DNA from 2 places in the Tigheibacillus halophilus genome. Region 1 is predicted to be linked to the other one. Evidence: a T-box and tRNA genes for the amino acid it is inferred to sense, from the RefSeq annotation. Region 1 holds a T-box; the other holds one or more tRNA genes.
What was found. A T-box is a leader RNA that pairs with one kind of tRNA and senses whether it is charged. The one in region 1 lies ahead of glyQ (glycine--tRNA ligase subunit alpha), so its partner is inferred to be a tRNA-Gly.
Positions count from the first base shown of each region.

Region 2: it encodes a tRNA-Gly, which carries the amino acid that the T-box ahead of glyQ (glycine--tRNA ligase subunit alpha) is inferred to sense. The anticodon was not compared.

Region 1 covers NZ_JBHUIZ010000003.1:1,011,673-1,020,093, forward strand. The annotation lists gene ACFSMW_RS05675 (helix-turn-helix transcriptional regulator) at 1-540, opposite strand, end outside; gene glyS (glycine--tRNA ligase subunit beta) at 585-2,669, opposite strand; gene glyQ (glycine--tRNA ligase subunit alpha) at 2,669-3,547, opposite strand; T-box leader at 3,607-3,782, opposite strand; gene recO (DNA repair protein RecO) at 3,836-4,579, opposite strand; gene ACFSMW_RS05695 (YqzL family protein) at 4,875-5,009, opposite strand; gene era (GTPase Era) at 5,196-6,092, opposite strand; gene ACFSMW_RS05705 (diacylglycerol kinase family protein) at 6,638-7,006, opposite strand; gene ybeY (rRNA maturation RNase YbeY) at 6,996-7,460, opposite strand; gene ACFSMW_RS05715 (HD family phosphohydrolase) at 7,450-8,421, opposite strand, start outside.
Region 2 covers NZ_JBHUIZ010000014.1:107,489-115,909, forward strand. The annotation lists gene lon (endopeptidase La) at 1-392, opposite strand, end outside; gene clpX (ATP-dependent protease ATP-binding subunit ClpX) at 719-1,993, opposite strand; gene tig (trigger factor) at 2,375-3,664, opposite strand; gene ACFSMW_RS15160 (tetratricopeptide repeat protein) at 3,956-4,927, opposite strand; gene ACFSMW_RS15165 (VTT domain-containing protein) at 5,101-5,748, opposite strand; tRNA gene ACFSMW_RS15170 (tRNA-Arg) at 5,805-5,878, opposite strand; tRNA gene ACFSMW_RS15175 (tRNA-Gly) at 5,895-5,968, opposite strand; gene ACFSMW_RS15180 (metallophosphoesterase) at 6,154-6,669, opposite strand; gene ACFSMW_RS15185 (XTP/dITP diphosphatase) at 6,659-7,273, opposite strand; gene rph (ribonuclease PH) at 7,278-8,039, opposite strand; gene ACFSMW_RS15195 (GerMN domain-containing protein) at 8,251-8,421, opposite strand, start outside.

The sequences.
Region 1 (8,421 bases):
GTCTTTTACAACAGGCACACCGTCGATTTGCTTTTCAATTAATAACTTAGCTACATCGATCAGTAAATCTTCCTTTTTGCAAACGGTGATATTAGGCATTCTGGTCATAATGATATGGACCGGAAGCTGATTCAAATCTTTTTGTCCGATAGTAGCACGGAGTAAATCCTTCCGCGAAACAACTCCGCTCAAGTATGACTTTTGATCCACCACGAATAATGTACCGACATCCTCTAAGAACATAGTGGATATCGCATCATAAACGGATACACTTTCCTTGACGACTATTGGTATGGATTGATATTCATGGACTTTAAATTTTTTGATCTTTTCAGTCAGCAGCTCGGAACCAGTTTTACCCGTGAAAAAATAACCGACGCGGGGCCTGGCATCCAGAAACCCGGCCATTGTCAAAATGGCCAAATCAGGACGCAGTGTGGCTCTCGTCAAATGTAATTTTTCAGCAATATTCTCACCGGTGATCGGGCCGTTTGCTTTCACAATCTCGACAATCTCTTCCTGCCTTTTTGATAATTCCACATTTATTCACCACCTGTCAGTCGCTAATATGGAAATTGACTTTCTTAATGATGCTGTTTCCAGGCAATTGCTGCAAAATCTGCAAACTCATAAATCATATTTGCCAGGTTTGCAAGCAGTGTCAAGCGGTTTTGTTTAAGTGCTTCATCTTTCGCCATGACCATATTATTGTCAAAGAAATCATGTATCGGCAATGCAAGTTCATCGAGCATAGTCAGAGCTGCGGCAGCATCATAACTATTATTGGCAGTTTCAAATGCTTCCCGCTTACTTTGGAATGTATCAAACAGCAGCCGTTCACTTTGTGTTTCAAAGCTTTTTTCATCGATGGTACCAGACTTTCCTTTGGATGCGAGATTCAACACACGGCTCAGTGCCTCTTGCGTCGATTTAAAGGTTTCATCATTACGTTTTTTTGAAAGAATACTTGCTTTTTCAAAGGTGTATGGCAATACACCGATACCGTTCGCAGTTACAGCTTCGATAACATCAGGTTCGATTGCCGCTTCTTTCAGCAAATAGACAACTCTTTGCGCGATAAAATCATGCAATTCCGTTTCAAAAATCTCTTTTTCCATTCCCTGAATTGAACTGGAAACAAACAATTCGCTGCACATAGCCAACAATTCTTCAACAGTGACAGACCAGTGCTGTTTATTCAAAATCCGCAATGTCCCCAGTGCCTGTCTGCGAAGTCCGTAAGGATCCTGTGAACCAGTAGGACGCAGTCCTGCATAGATGCCTCCTGCAATACTATCGAGTTTATCAGCTACACTCAACACTGAGCCGATGCTGGTCTTCGGCAATGGTCCTTGCGCATGATCAGGCAGATATTGCTCACCGATCGCCGTGCAAACCGTTTCTTCCTCTCCAAAATGTTTGGCATATTTTCCACCCATGATACCTTGCAAATCGGTAAACTCGTTTACCATATTCGTACTAAGATCGAATTTGCAAATCTCTGCAGCACGGATAGCCATCCGGGTTTGCGCTGGATCATATTGCAGCATTTTACAAATGGATTTTGTGATTAGAACGATACGATCCACTTTATCCTGATAGGTTCCAAGCTTCTCTTGAAAAACGACATTCGCCAATTTTCGTTGATAGAAGGCTATGTTTTGCTTGCGATCGGTATCATAGAAAAATTTGGCATCTGCAAGACGGGCACGCAATACTTTTTCATTCCCCCGCACTACTGTATCCAGATGCTTACTGTCTCCGTTACGGACACCAACAAAATAAGGAAGCAGCTGCTCTTTTGAATCAAAGACGGGGAAATAGCGCTGATGCTCTTTCATAGAAGTGATCAATACTTCTGTCGGTACTTCTAGAAAATCTTCAGAAAATGCACCGTGGAAAACAGTTGGATATTCGACAAGATTTCGCACTTCCTGCAGTAAAGAAGAATCCATCGGAACATGAACCCCTTCTTTTTTCTCCGTCTCCTGAATCCCTATTATAATCATCTGTTCTCTTTCTTTTGCATCAGCAATAACATATTGATTACGAAGAAGTGTTTCGTAATCAGAAGGGTCATCTATCACGATCTTGTCACCGAGGAAACGGTGGCCGTATGTGAGATTTCCTGTAGGCACATGGGCAATATCAAAAGGGATCACTTTTGAACCATATAATGCGACCAGCCAGCGAATCGGACGCACATAGCGTAAATGTTCCGCCCCCCAACGCATATTTTTGCCAAATTGAAGTGAAAGAATGACCTCTTTGAACGCTGGGAGCAGTTCAACAGATGGTTTCCCCGCAATCTGCTTATTGATAAAAATATAAGATACACCTTTTATTTCTTTAGTATAGATGTCTTCTACTGTTTTTCCCTGTCCTTTTGTAAATCCGATTGCAGCTTTCGTCCAATTCCCATCGCCGTCTTTCGCAATTTTTAATGCTGGCCCTTTTACTTCTTCCTCCATATTATCCTGGTATTCCGCTACATTGCAAATCTTGATGGCAAGTCGTCGAGGCGTTGAAAAAGATGAGATTTCTTCGTATGAAATCCTCGATTCTTTCAGCCACTGTTTTGTTTTTTCTAAAAGCTGTTGTTCAGCCTTGTCTATAAAGCGTGCAGGCATTTCTTCCAAGCCGATTTCAAATAATACATGCTCACTCATTAGGCTTCCTCCTTTTTGAGCATTGGGAACCCAAGCTTTTCTCTTTCAGCAACATAGTTTTTGGCTATTTCCCTGGCCAGGTTTCTAATCCGAGCAATATATCCTGTTCGCTCGGTAACCGAAATAAGCCCTTTTGCGTCCAGTAAATTGAACGTATGGGAACATTTCAAGACATAATCATATGCAGGGAAAACCAGCCCTTTTTGCATCGTCTGCTTAGCTTCTTTTTCATACATGTTGAAGAGCTCAAACAGCATTTCCTCATTCGATTCTTCAAATGTATATTTGGAATGCTCATATTCCGGCTGATAGAATATATCCCTAAGCTTAAAATCCCGAGACCATTGCAGATCGAAAACATTTTCTTTGTCTTGAATGTAAGAAGCGAGGCGTTCAATCCCATACGTCAATTCGACAGTAACCGGGTTTGCTTCCAATCCGCCTATCTGCTGAAAGTATGTGAATTGCGTGATTTCCATTCCATCGAGCCAAACTTCCCATCCAAGGCCAGCAGCGCCAAGTGTTGGGTTTTCCCAGTTGTCTTCTACAAAACGAATATCGTGTTCTAAAGGATTTATTCCAAGCTTTTCTAACGAACCGAGATACAATTCCTGAATATTTGCAGGAGAAGGCTTAATAATAACCTGGAACTGGTGATGCTGATATAGGCGGTTAGGATTTTCGCCATATCTGCCGTCAGCCGGCCGCCTTGATGGCTCTACGTAAGCGACACGCCACGGCTCAGGACCGAGACTTCTTAACAATGTCATTGGAGACATGGTACCTGCGCCTTTTTCAACATCATATGCCTGCATCAGCATACAGTTTTGTTCAGACCAATATGTTTGCAAAGTCAATATCATTTCTTGCACATTCATCATTCGCAACCTCCGATTTTAATGTCAATTAAAAAAACCGCCGCTATGCCTGAAAATGGCATAGGGACGGTTTTGATCCGCGGTTCCACCCTATTTGCTCCCATTTATGAAACGGGAGCCGCTTTATTAAACTGCTCAGAAGCGCCTTCTCTAATACACTGACATCCGGCTTTCACTACCCCAGACTCGCTTTGGTCAGAGACTATTAGGTACTACTCTTCATCATAGCAAACAATTTTGATTATGTAAAAATCATACGCCATGCCAGCGGGTTTTGTCAACCATGTGTTATTTCAACTTATCTAACTGATTCAGGAATCTTTTTGTTTTGAGAAAGTACCCGCCATACTGGTCATAATAAGCGTCCAGTAACATTCGGAGCCGATTCAGATTATCTGGTTTAACTGAAATCTGCCCTACTCGTTTCAAATCAGCCTTCGTAAAAAGATGAAGCAACTTGGCAACAGCGTCTGGAAGACCTATGGCATGCGGATCTTTGTATCTGCATTTCGGACATAATAAGCCGCCTTCTGCGATGGAAAAAGCAAAGGGGAATTGTTTCGATTCGCAGCTTACACAGTGATGGACTACTGGTGCGAACCCACTGACAGCATACAGTTTCAATTCATACATCATGATTGGAACCGCCATATCCTTACCGGCCGCAATCCATTCCAGTGTCAAATAAAGTTGCTGGAACAAAAAAGCATTTCCCTGCCTGTTTTCTACCAGTTTATCAGTAAGTTCGAGAATATACGAGGCATAAGCCGTTTTGAATATATCCTGCCGAATCTCACGAAAAGAGTGGATGACTTCTGCCTGTTGTATTGTGCCCAGTCCGGAAGACAAATAGGCCATGAATTCCCCATAAATGAATGGCTGCGTTACGGCAGCCATTCTGCTTTTCGGTTTTTTCGCTCCGCGCGCAACGGCCGAAACTTTTCCGGCATTTGCACTATATATTGTTACAATTTTATTGGTTTCTCCGTAATCTTGTGTCCTGATTACAATTCCCTTGACCTTATCCAGCACAACACTCAACCTTCCCTTTTTAAAAAGGTAAAATGCTACCAACGCATTTCTTGTTAGCTGAAAGAGCCTGTATGCTTACTCGTCCAGCCAGCCATTAAGCATCATCCAGTGCTGAAACCAGCATATCCCGTGTCAGTCCGATCCCAGAAAAAGAAAAGCTTTTCCAGCCTTGGCAGCTCCAATGGGAGCAGTGTTTCTATTTTTTCTAACTGTCTTGAACGAAATGCTTGGTCTTTATTCTCCTTTTTGTATCCACACTTAAAAAATCCATATTTCTTATCTGAGGCTGGGCATTTTAATCATTATTCGTCATTGCTGTGTCTATTTCATTATCTTCTCCAGCATCCGGCTGTGTTTCCAGTTCTTTCATCAATAAATAAGTCTCGATATTGCCGGTTTCACTGAATACTTTCCATGTTAAATCAATCAATTGAAAAACCACCTTCCTATACTTCAAAAGTATAATCCCGTGAGGCTTTAACAACCACATACAACATTATTTGTATACATTTAGAATGACCCCGATCGCTCAAACAATGACTCTTAATTTTTTCCAGTATAGATTTCCGCTAAGAAGGATCTATTGATCAGCATACAACTCTTGTCTGACTAAAAATCAATATTCGTCTTCCCGAAACCCGAATTGATGCAGTTGACCTTGCTTGTTACGCCAATCGGTCTGTACCTTCACCCATAGCTCCAGAAAAACTTTCGTGCCAAGCAGTGCTTCAATATCCTTACGCGCTTTAATACCGATTTCTTTCAGCATACTGCCTTGTTTGCCAATCAAAATCCCTTTTTGTGATTTTCGTTCTGTAATGATTGTAGCTTGTAAATATACCGCGTTTGATGGCCGCTTTTCAATACTGTCGATTGCGACAGCAACTGAATGCGGAATTTCTTCCCTCGTCAGCTCAAGTACTTTTTCTCTGATCAGCTCACTGATGATGAATCTTTCCGGATGATCAGTCACCTGGTCAGCTGGATAATACTGTGGACCTTCAGGAAGATGCTTTTTCAAAACCTCCAGTAAATTGTCCACGTTGTTACCTTCAAGCGCAGAAATCGGAACAATTTCTTCAAAGTCACATTTTTCTTTATACAATTCAATCAATTCCAGAAGTTTATGCGGATGTACCAAGTCAATTTTATTAATGACGAGGAAAATCGGGCTCTGAATGTGTTGCAGACGGTCCAATATATATTGGTCACCTCTGCCATAACCCTCTTCCGCATTAATCATGAACAGGATAGCATCCACTTCATTCAATGTGTTTTCAGCAATTTTCACCATGAAGTCGCCCAAACGATGCTTGGGCTTATGAATCCCTGGTGTGTCAATAAATACAAATTGTGCGTCATCCTGCGTTAAAACGCCTTGTATCTTATTTCTGGTTGTTTGTGGTTTATTGCTCATGATTGCTATTTTTTGACCGACAACACGATTTAAAAATGTTGACTTACCAACATTTGGCCGGCCGATGATAGCGATAAATCCTGATTTATGGTTCATTTTTCTGTTTCCTCCAAGGCGTCAAGTTAATACTTTATTTTATCATACTATAAAATAGCTTCCCTTTCATCCATTCGACAAAACCTTTAAAAACATCACAACATCAGACAACATCCTGTCCATAAAAAAAGGGTGAGACAAAACCCTGGGAAATGTAAAAAAGTTGAACGGCACCATCTTGACATGGAACCGCCCAACTTTTTTTATCTAGCTTAGTAATTTCGTTGATTTGCACGCCAGGCGCCCCGACAAGGGGTGTGCAGGCGTTGGCGCAAAGGCCGTATGCAGCTTTCCTTCCCTCATGTACTTTCTAAGAAAATCACTTCCTGCGGGGGCTTCAGACTCGTGCTGGGACTGCGATTACGCTTCCCAGCGAAAACCATTGTTCCCGCAGGAAAGGAACGCTTCGGCAGCATTCACATCGCACGCAGAAAAAGCGAATTTCTTTTTCAAGGAGTCAGCCGCCTTTCGCTCCAATCAACTAGAGGTGAAATGGCACTTTATAGCTGTTTTTGGATAGTTCTGTCCCTCCCTCTTTGAAGAAACTAATGCAGCAAATGGAGGAATTTCGGAATGAAGACAAGCAGACCAATGACGGCCGCAGTCAGTGCGGCCATTAGGACAGCACCGGCAGCAATATCTTTGATGGCTTTTGCCTGCGGATGTATTTCCGGTTTCATATAATCAATTAACCGTTCTACTGTTGTATTAATCATTTCCGCGACAAATACCAAACCGCTTACCCCGAGCACAAGACACCATTGAACGGCAGTAAGCTGCAAACAAAATCCAAAAATGACAACAAGCAGAAATATGAATATATGGATCCGAAAATTTCTTTCCGTCCGAACGACCTGCCAAATACCATTTAGTGCATACTGAAAACCGATCTGCTTTTTTTTGCTATCTTTCAAGCTTGAATTCCCCCAGAATATCATCTTGTTTTTGAAACATGATCTTCTCGTCTTCTGGAGTCATGTGATCATAACCAAGGAGATGCAGCAATCCATGGACAGCTAAAAAGCCCATTTCCCTTTCCAAAGAATGCTGGTATTCAACAGCTTGTTCTTTCGCTCTGTCTACAGAGATGAGAATATCTCCCAGAATAAGTGGCAAATTCTCCCCGATAATTTTCATTTCTTCCTCTGATTCTTCTTGAAGGGCAAAGGAAATGACATCAGTCGGCTGATCTTTATGACGATAATCGCGGTTGATCACCCGGATTTCTTCATTATCCACAAAGCTGACGGATAATTCTGCTGTATCTGCTATGTTTTCGTATTTTGCCGTGAAGTGTAACAGCCGCTTGATTAAATCTAGCATATCTTCAGTAACGGAATCGGTGTGATCCTGAAAATCAATGTGCATTTTTTGGTCTCTCCTTTACTGGGTATTTAATTCTTGAATGAAAAATACCTTTTAATGTCTCGCATATTGTCTGACGGACTATCTTTAATTCTCGAATGGACAGTGGGCTATCATCAAGCTGGTGATCCTGAATGCGATCAGTCACAATTGATGCAACAATTTCATCGATTTTCTGTTCTGTGGGCTCTTCCAATGATCGGACCGCAGCTTCAACAGAATCACAAATTGAAATGACAGCGACTTCTTTTGTCTGTGGTTTCGGCCCAGGGTAGCGGAAAAGTGCTTCCTTCACTTCAGGATTAGACTTTTTTTCCTTGTAATAAAAATATTTCAATAATGTAGTACCATGGTGCTGTGTGGCTATATCGATAATTTCTTTTGGCATTTTCTTTCGTTTAAGCATCTCAGCCCCATCATAGGGGTGGCGGATGATGATTTCTGCGCTTTGCTTAGGAGAGATGTAATCATGCGGGTTTTTAGTTCCCATTTGGTTTTCGATAAAATAAAGCGGTCTGACTGTTTTCCCTAAATCATGATAGTATGAACCCACCCTTGCCAGCAAGCCGTTTGCCCCAATTGCTTCACAAGCTGTTTCACTAAGGTTGGCAACCATAACAGAATGATGGTATGTACCCGGTGCTTCAGTCAGGATTTTTTTCAGCAGTAGTTGATTTGGATTGGATAACTGCAATAGCTTTATATCTGATAAGATGCCCAAAACTGATTCGAATAAAGGCAGCAGACCAATTGTCAAAATGATTGAAGCCAATGCTGAAGCAAATCCAAATCCTGTTTGTAAAAACAAATCTTTCACTGAATATTTTTCAAATGAAATGAATATAAATATCAGTACCGACAATACATTTACGATGGACAAGCCCAACCCGGCTTTTACAATAGCCAGACGATCCTTGACATTTCTTAGAAAAAGCACCGCTGCCATTTGCGAGAAGAAAAAATA
Region 2 (8,421 bases), on a different contig from region 1:
AAATAGCGCATAAGCGCTTCTTCTTCATTTTTATCTCCCTCTACTTCAATCAGCTTTTCCGTTGTGACCACGTATTTTTGTTCCGTTTCTTCAAATGTGGTGATTTTCGCACGATAAAGTCCTTCCACAAGCACACGAACAGTATCATTTGGAAGCTTGATCATTTGTTTGACGGCAGCCACAGTACCAACTTGATAAATATCATCCGCTTGTGGTGTATTGATACTTGACTTTTTTTGTGTAGCCAAAAATATGGAATGATCATTCATCATTGCTTTTTCAAGTGCTGCAATAGACTTTTCCCTGCCAACATCCAAATGCAGCACCATTGTTGGAAATACAAGCATACCTCTTAAAGGCAGCAATGGCAGCTGAAGCGTATTGTTCGTCATTATGGTACCTCCGTTTATGTATCGCTTAATTAAATATTAATCTCTGGATATGGTCGCCATTTTCGCATCGCCAAATATGTTTTTCTATGTAAATTAGTATGTCCCTAAAGCAATGTCCTATAGCTATTTTATCCCCCTGCAGCTAAACAGTAAATGAACTTTGGCGTGGGGGTCGTCCATCCAATAGGAATGGGACGCCTTCTGAAGCTGAAAATGGAATAAGACTGACTCCGGCATGCAGTCCCTTTCCGGAGAGAGGAACCGGTAAGCCAAGTCAGTCTCATTATGTTCTAATTCAGATGATTGGCAAAGAAAGCATCAAGAAATCAAGCACTTTCTTTTGGTTTTTTATTGCCATCTTTGACAGATCCATCTCTTAAAATCAGCTTTGGGCTGCCGTCTTCATTTAAAACTGTTTCTTTCATTATCACGCATGTTTCGATGTCATCACGGGATGGGAGGTCGAACATGACATCCAGCATAATCCCTTCAATAATCGACCGCAACCCGCGGGCGCCCGTTTTTCTTTCAATCGCTTTTTTGGCTATTTCCACAAGCGCATCGTCCTCGATCTCGAGCGCAACATCATCCATTTCAAACAGTTTCTGATACTGCTTGACAAGCGCATTTTTTGGCTTAGTAAGAATTTCCACAAGCGCATCTTCATCCAGCGGTTCCAGGCTTCCAATGACAGGGAGCCTTCCGATAAACTCCGGAATAAGTCCAAAGCGAAGCAAGTCTTCAGGCAACACCTTTGACAGCAATTCCCCTTTGTCAAGTTCCAACTGTTCTGTATTCGCACCAAAACCAATCACTTTTTTGCCAAGACGACGTTTGATGACCTGTTCAATACCATCAAACGCACCGCCGCAAATGAACAAAATATTGGTTGTATCGATTTGAATGAATTCTTGATGCGGATGTTTACGGCCACCCTGAGGAGGAACACTGGCTACTGTCCCTTCAAGAATTTTCAACAATGCTTGCTGCACACCTTCCCCCGAAACGTCCCTGGTGATGGAAGGATTTTCAGATTTTCTGGCAACTTTATCGATTTCATCAATATAAATGATTCCCTTTTCAGCTTTCTCTACATCATAATCGGCAGACTGAATGAGTTTCAGCAAAATATTTTCCACGTCCTCACCGACATATCCTGCTTCAGTAAGAGACGTCGCATCAGCCATCGCAAAAGGAACGTTCAGAATCCTAGCAAGTGTTTGCGCCAGCAGCGTCTTTCCGCTTCCTGTCGGCCCAATCATGACAATGTTACTTTTAGAAAGCTCTACATCGTCTGTGCTTTTCACAGAATTAATCCGCTTATAGTGGTTATACACCGCTACAGAGAGACTTTTTTTAGCTTTTTCCTGGCCGATCACATAATCGCTGAGTATTTCACAGATTTCTTTCGGTTTAGGAATTTCCTTGAATTCCGATTCCTCTTCAGATCCCAGCTCCTCTTCTACAATTTCAGTGCAAAGTTCAATACATTCATCACATATATATACACCAGGTCCGGCAACCAATTTGCGGACTTGTTCTTGACTCTTACCACAGAATGAACATTTCAGTTGTCCTTTTTCTTCGTTAAACTTAAACATTCGTTTTTTCACCCCTAAAATTTGTATCTTCCAAGTCCCTGAGTGTGTTCAACAGTCATTGCAATCATATCAAATGCATTTCGCAAACACAAAACAAATACATCTTGTTGTCATATTGTAGCATAACCAGAGAGGTTATGAACAATCAAATCCATGTATTTTTCGAAAATATATTTCAGCATGTTCCTATTATGTATTCTTTGCAGGGAATGTCAACTTTTTTGTATTTACCGGAAAACTTCCCTACTGCTGTATGTATACTTCAATTATGTTTATTCCATCATATGTAGGTTTGTCCTTCTTATGCATGGAAGACTGATTGATTGAAAGAAAACACAAGGCGCGTTCAACACCTTGTGTTTATATGTTTTTTAACAGTTATTATGCAGCTGCTTTGCTGTGCTCCACAAGGAAGTCAAGTGCTTTTTGAACTTTCAGGTCCTCTTTTAGCATGTCTGTGCTGCCGCCAAGCATATTCACAAGCTGGTCTTTTTCAACATTGTACATACCTGCCATTTTATCAAGTTCTGCTTCTACATCTTCATCAGATGCCTCGAGCGCTTCTGCATTGGCGATGGCCTCAAGTGTTAAATTCGTCTTAACACGTTTTTGGGCATCCTCACGCATTTGGTCTTTCAGTGCATTTTCATCCTGTCCTGAGAATTGGAAATACATTTCCAATGTCATTCCTTGCATTTGTAAGTTTTGCTTGAATTCATTCATCATGCGTTCCAACTCAGTTTCAACCATTGCGTCAGGAATTTCCACTTCAGCATTCTCGGTAGCTTTTTCAATCAACGTCGTACGTTTTTTATCTTCTGCACTTTGTTTTTTCTGTTTTTCAAGGTTTTCGCGTGTTTTCTTTTTAAGTTCGTCAAGTGTTTCCACTTCTTCGTCGACATCTTTTGCAAATTCATCGTCAAGATCTGGCAATTCTTTTGATTTGATTTCATGAATTGTCACTTTGAATACTGCCTCTTTGCCTTTCAAGCTTTCTTCATGATAATCTTCAGGGAATGTTACGTTCACTTCTGTTTCTTCGCCGGATTTTTTCCCGATTAATTGTTCTTCAAACCCAGGAATAAATTGGCCTGATCCGATTTCCAAAGAGAAATTTTCACCTTTTCCACCTTCGAATGCTTCCCCATCTACAAATCCTTCAAAATCGATGACCGCTGTATCGCCTTCTGCTACTTCGCCATCTTCTTTTACAACGAGTTCTGCATGATGCTGACGTTGGTGTTCGATTTCATGATCTACATCTTCATCCGTCACAGTCACATCTTCTTCTTCCACTTCAAGTCCCTTGTATTCCCCAAGCTTTACTTCAGGCTTTACAGTGACTTTTGCAGTGAAGACCAGGTTTTTGCCTCTTTCGATTTCTTCAATGTTGATTTCAGGCTGATCAACTGGTTCGATTTTTGCTTCACTAACTGCTGCCATGTATGCATCAGGCAGTACGATATCTACAGCATCTTGATAAAGTGACTCAACACCAAAACGTTTTTCAAAAATTTTACGCGGAATTTTGCCTTTACGAAATCCTGGAATTTGGACATCCTTAACTACCTTTTTAAAAGCTTTGTCCAAAGCTGTTTCAAAATCTTCTGCGCTAGCCTCAAAGGTTAGTACGCCTTCATTTCCTTCATTTTTTTCCCATTTAGCTGACATATATGATCCCTCCGAAAATCTATTTGTTCTTGGCAACAAGAAAAGTGTAAACTCTTTTCTGCCTCATAAGCGAAAATGGCTATCGCCAAGCTTTCTCACAATCATCCATCAAGATATCACTTATACCATTTTTGTTCATATTAGTGAAAATCAAGATTTTTTCATAGAAATGACTGCATTTCTATTACCTACATTGGGTTTGTAAGTGATGAATAATCCTATTCAGTCCATATACAACCACTATATTATAACATAATTGTTTGGCCTTTCAAGCATTTGCTGTATCAATTGTCAATCAGCGATAATACTGGCATAAAGCCTGTCACAAAGCTCTACTTCTGATAAGTAATTTTGCATTTCCCCAGATGCACCATCATCGGTTGGCAAGTTCAGATACTTTTTTCCTATGTAAAGAATCGCGGAGGCAATTTTGTTCACCTCAGACCGTTCAGGCATAAAAGGAAACCGGACATACGCGTAATGATTCAGAAGTTTTTGCAGCATTTGATACAATGTCGGGTTTTTTTGCTCTATGTCATCGTATGTAGATAGAATGGCAGAAACTGCTGGATGCTGGGAAAAAGATGGAAGTTCGCTCGGATTGATTGTCGCCTTCATCCCGAATTTATGTATATGTACGGCTTCAACTGCACCAATCGTTTGCAGCCATTCAACAATCGCTGTTTTCACGACTGGATGAATGAATTCCTCTCGCAGCAATTGAATTTCCCAAGAGCTTGGTTTCAATTTCATTTTTCGAAGTGCTTCAATTGTACGCCATTGTTTTTGAATATCCTCTTCTTCCACCGCCTCTTTCAAATCGGCTATGTAGGCAGTGTTTTTTTTCTCATCAAAATCAATTTTCATCGCGGCACTCATTTCATACAACTGCTGAAATTGCTGCTTTTCATTTTCTGGCAGCCCCGCAAACGAAAGCTCATAATCCAGTTTTTCCATCAGAACATCATATTGATTCGTCTGAAAAAGCATTGTGAAATAGATATGAGCGTACTGGTAATAACTCTTGTTCATTTGCTCCATTTCGGACAAACATATTTCTTCTGCTTCATCATACATGCCAAGTTCCATTAAACAAATCAGCTTCCCTGTGATGATATCGTCATTGGCGACGTGATAGGCAATCAGCTGATTGAATCTGTCCAATGCCTCTTTATAGTCAGCTGCCTTCAAAAAGCGCAGACCTTCTTCTTCCAAATTTGCCTTCCATTTCGGAAAAAGTATCACTTTTTCGTTTTGAGCCATATGTAACCTCCTTTCCCGCTTATGATAGTACCTGTTGCATATTTCCCTATTTATATGATATGTAAACCACTTGCTTAGCATTATTATACTTTTATTAAAACAGAAAACGAGAAATTTGCTCATTGGCAAATCGCCCGTTTCATCATCTCCACTATATGCATTCTTATCTTTTATTATTTTCGTTTATCCAACTGCGTCTTGATAAACGAAATGACAGCAGGCAATACAGAAAGAAAAATAATAATAAGGAATACGGCGGAAAAATTATTTTTGATGATGGGAATATTACCGAAGAAGTAACCCGCTATTGTACATAAACCAACCCATATGGCTGCACCCGTCACGTTATAAATAAGGAAATACCGATAATTCATATGACTGGCGCCTGCTACAAATGGTACGAAAGTTCGGATGAAGGGCATAAATCGAGCAATGACAATCGTCTTTCCCCCATGCTTATTGAAAAAATCCTCTGCTTTTTGCATTTTTTCCTGATTAATAAACTTCCCAAAATGGTTGCTATCAGATAACGACTTTCCTATCTTTTGACCTATATGATAGTTGATCGTATCACCTAGAATCGCCGCCGCGAAAAACACCAGGATGAGTATCCATATATGAAACGCTCCTGCAGCTGCAAACGCACTGGCAGCGAACAGCAATGAGTCACCTGGCAGGAAAGGGAAAATGACCACACCAGTTTCAACGAATACGATCAAGAACAAAATAGCATACGACCAAAAACCGAAGATATCAATTATATCCAACAAATGCTTGTCAATATGTAGAATGAAGCTAATCAATTGCTCTAGTAAAGCCATGGATTTATTGCCGCCTTTCAAAAAAACGCCAGCAATACAGCTGGCGTTTTGCATAGCGTCCCAGGCAGGATTCGAACCTGCGACCCACAGCTTAGAAGGCTGTTGCTCTATCCAGCTGAGCTACTGGGACATATTCGATTTATGTATGGAGCGGGTGAAGGGAATCGAACCCTCGTCATCAGCTTGGAAGGCTGAGGTTTTACCATTAAACTACACCCGCATTGAAATTAATCTTCCCTTTAAAAAACGGTTTGTTTTTTGCCACAAGAATTATTATATGCACTTTCTTATATATTGTCAATCTTTTTTTTAGCAGACAGGAAGTTTTTTTGCATTCCTGTCTGCTAGATATTGATCTTTCTTTGAAAGTTCACGTATTCATGATGTTTTATCATACTTTTCACCTTAAAAAGAAACATGCTGGGAGAGTTCTTCCACTTGTTCACCTTCGACAGTATAGAATACAACTTCAGCTCCATTTTCAAGATTTTCCCATTGCAGGATTGCATAGGTTTTTTCTAGCCTTCCCTTAGGAAGACGGATGCTGCCGGGATTGATTAATACTTGGTCCCCCATCTTTTGGACTCCAGCTACATGCGTATGTCCAAAACAAACGATGTTGGCTCCTAGCTCCTCTCCTCGATAACTGATTTTGGTCAGGTCCATCTTTACATCATGCAAATGACCATGTGCAATGAAAAATACAGTTTCGTTTATTGCAAATGTTTGTTCCAAAGGATATCTAACGTCGAAATCACAATTACCCCGGACTTTCAAAAAACCGGTCATAGCATCCTCATCCATGTCAAGTTCTGAATCACCACAATGAAGCAAATATTCGGCTTCATGCCGTTCTTTGATTTGTTTCAACTGCTCCTTTAACCCGTGGCTATCGCTTACGATAAGCACTTTATACATCATGATCCCTCTCCAAATTTAATTTGATCCATTCCTGTAACCGTGCAAATGCATTACTTCTATGACTGATTCGATTTTTCTCAGATGGGTCAAGTTCAGCCATTGTCTTGATATAACCTTCAGGTATGAATACTGGGTCGTAACCGAAACCATTCTTACCAGATTGCTTTGCAGCGATTTTCCCCTTGCAATATCCTGTAAAAAAGGTTGTGGGTTGGCCCGGTACACTGAGAGCAAGTACACAAATGAACTTTGCGGAACGTTGCGCATCAGGGATTTGGTTCAATTTATGAAGCAGCTTATCTATATTCTTCTGATCATTCTTCTCCCTGCCAGCATATCTTGCTGAATAAATCCCAGGTTCCCCGTCCAGCTCCTCGACTATCAAACCTGAGTCATCGGCAATAACCGGGCAACCAAATAATGCTGAAATCGTTTCGGATTTAAGTGCAGCATTCTCCGAAAATGTGCTTCCAGTTTCTTCTACATCGCTCACATTCTCATTTAAATCCAGTAAAGATAGTGCTTCTATATGGTATGGGCGGAAAAAAACTTTGAATTCTTCTGCTTTTCCTTTATTTTTGGTAGCAATGATTATTTGTTTCATTCAATCATTTCCTGTCCATTGTTTTTGTTTCCCCAATTTTTTCAACTAGATCTCCCAATACTTCCTTTTGTTTGGCAATGATCTGTTCTAATCCATTTTTAGCAAGACCAAGCATGGTGTTTAGCTGGTCCATTGTAAATGTTGCTTCTTCACCAGTTCCTTGAATTTCTACAAATTCGCCTTTACCGGTCATCACGATGTTCATGTCCACATTTGCATGAGAATCTTCTGTATACTCCAAATCAAGAATCTCAGTTCCATCTGGCAATATCCCAACTGATGTTGCCGCCAAAAAATCAGTGACAGGCATTTGTTTTATCGTTTTATTCTCGATCAGTTTTCCGAAAGCCAAAACAAGTGCTACAAAGGCACCTGTGATGGAGGCTGTCCGAGTTCCGCCATCAGCTTGGATAACATCACAGTCAATCCAGATCGTTCTTTCACCGATTTTATTCAAATCGACCACACTGCGGAGTGTTCTTCCAATCAGCCGCTGTATTTCCATTGTTCTGCCCGCAACCTTCCCTTTTGAAGATTCACGGATGTTTCTTTGTTCGGTCGCCCTTGGCAGCATGGAATATTCGGCAGTGATCCATCCCTTCCCCTGACCTCGCATGAAGGGAGGAACTCTCTCTTCAATACTCGCATTACAAATTACTTTTGTATCGCCTACCTGAATCAAAACAGATCCTTCTGGATGTTTGGTGAAATTCGTGATGATATCAATTTCCCTTAGGTCACCTGCTTGTCTATCATGATTGCGCATTTATTCTGCCTCCTTGATTCACAAGTATTAGCATACCATATTTTCTTTTATTTTCCGAAAAAAATCCCTTTCTTTTATTTTTTATCGTAACACTTCATTTCATGACGGCCAGCTGTAGATAGGCTGCATTTTTCAGGAACTATCAGCCGCTTTTTCATATTTGTTTTTTTCTTGCGTCCAACAAAAAAAGGAAAGAGGCATATTTACCTCTTTACAGTTTTTTGGATTTCGTATATTTGTCCAATGATACTGGCTCATTGTATTCTTCACCTTGTTCATTGACAAGGTGGTCTGTTTTTTCGACTTTTAAATCAACTGCCTTGACACCTTTTTGTGCAGCCATTGTTCTGACAATTGTTTCAATTACTTCATCTGAAATAAC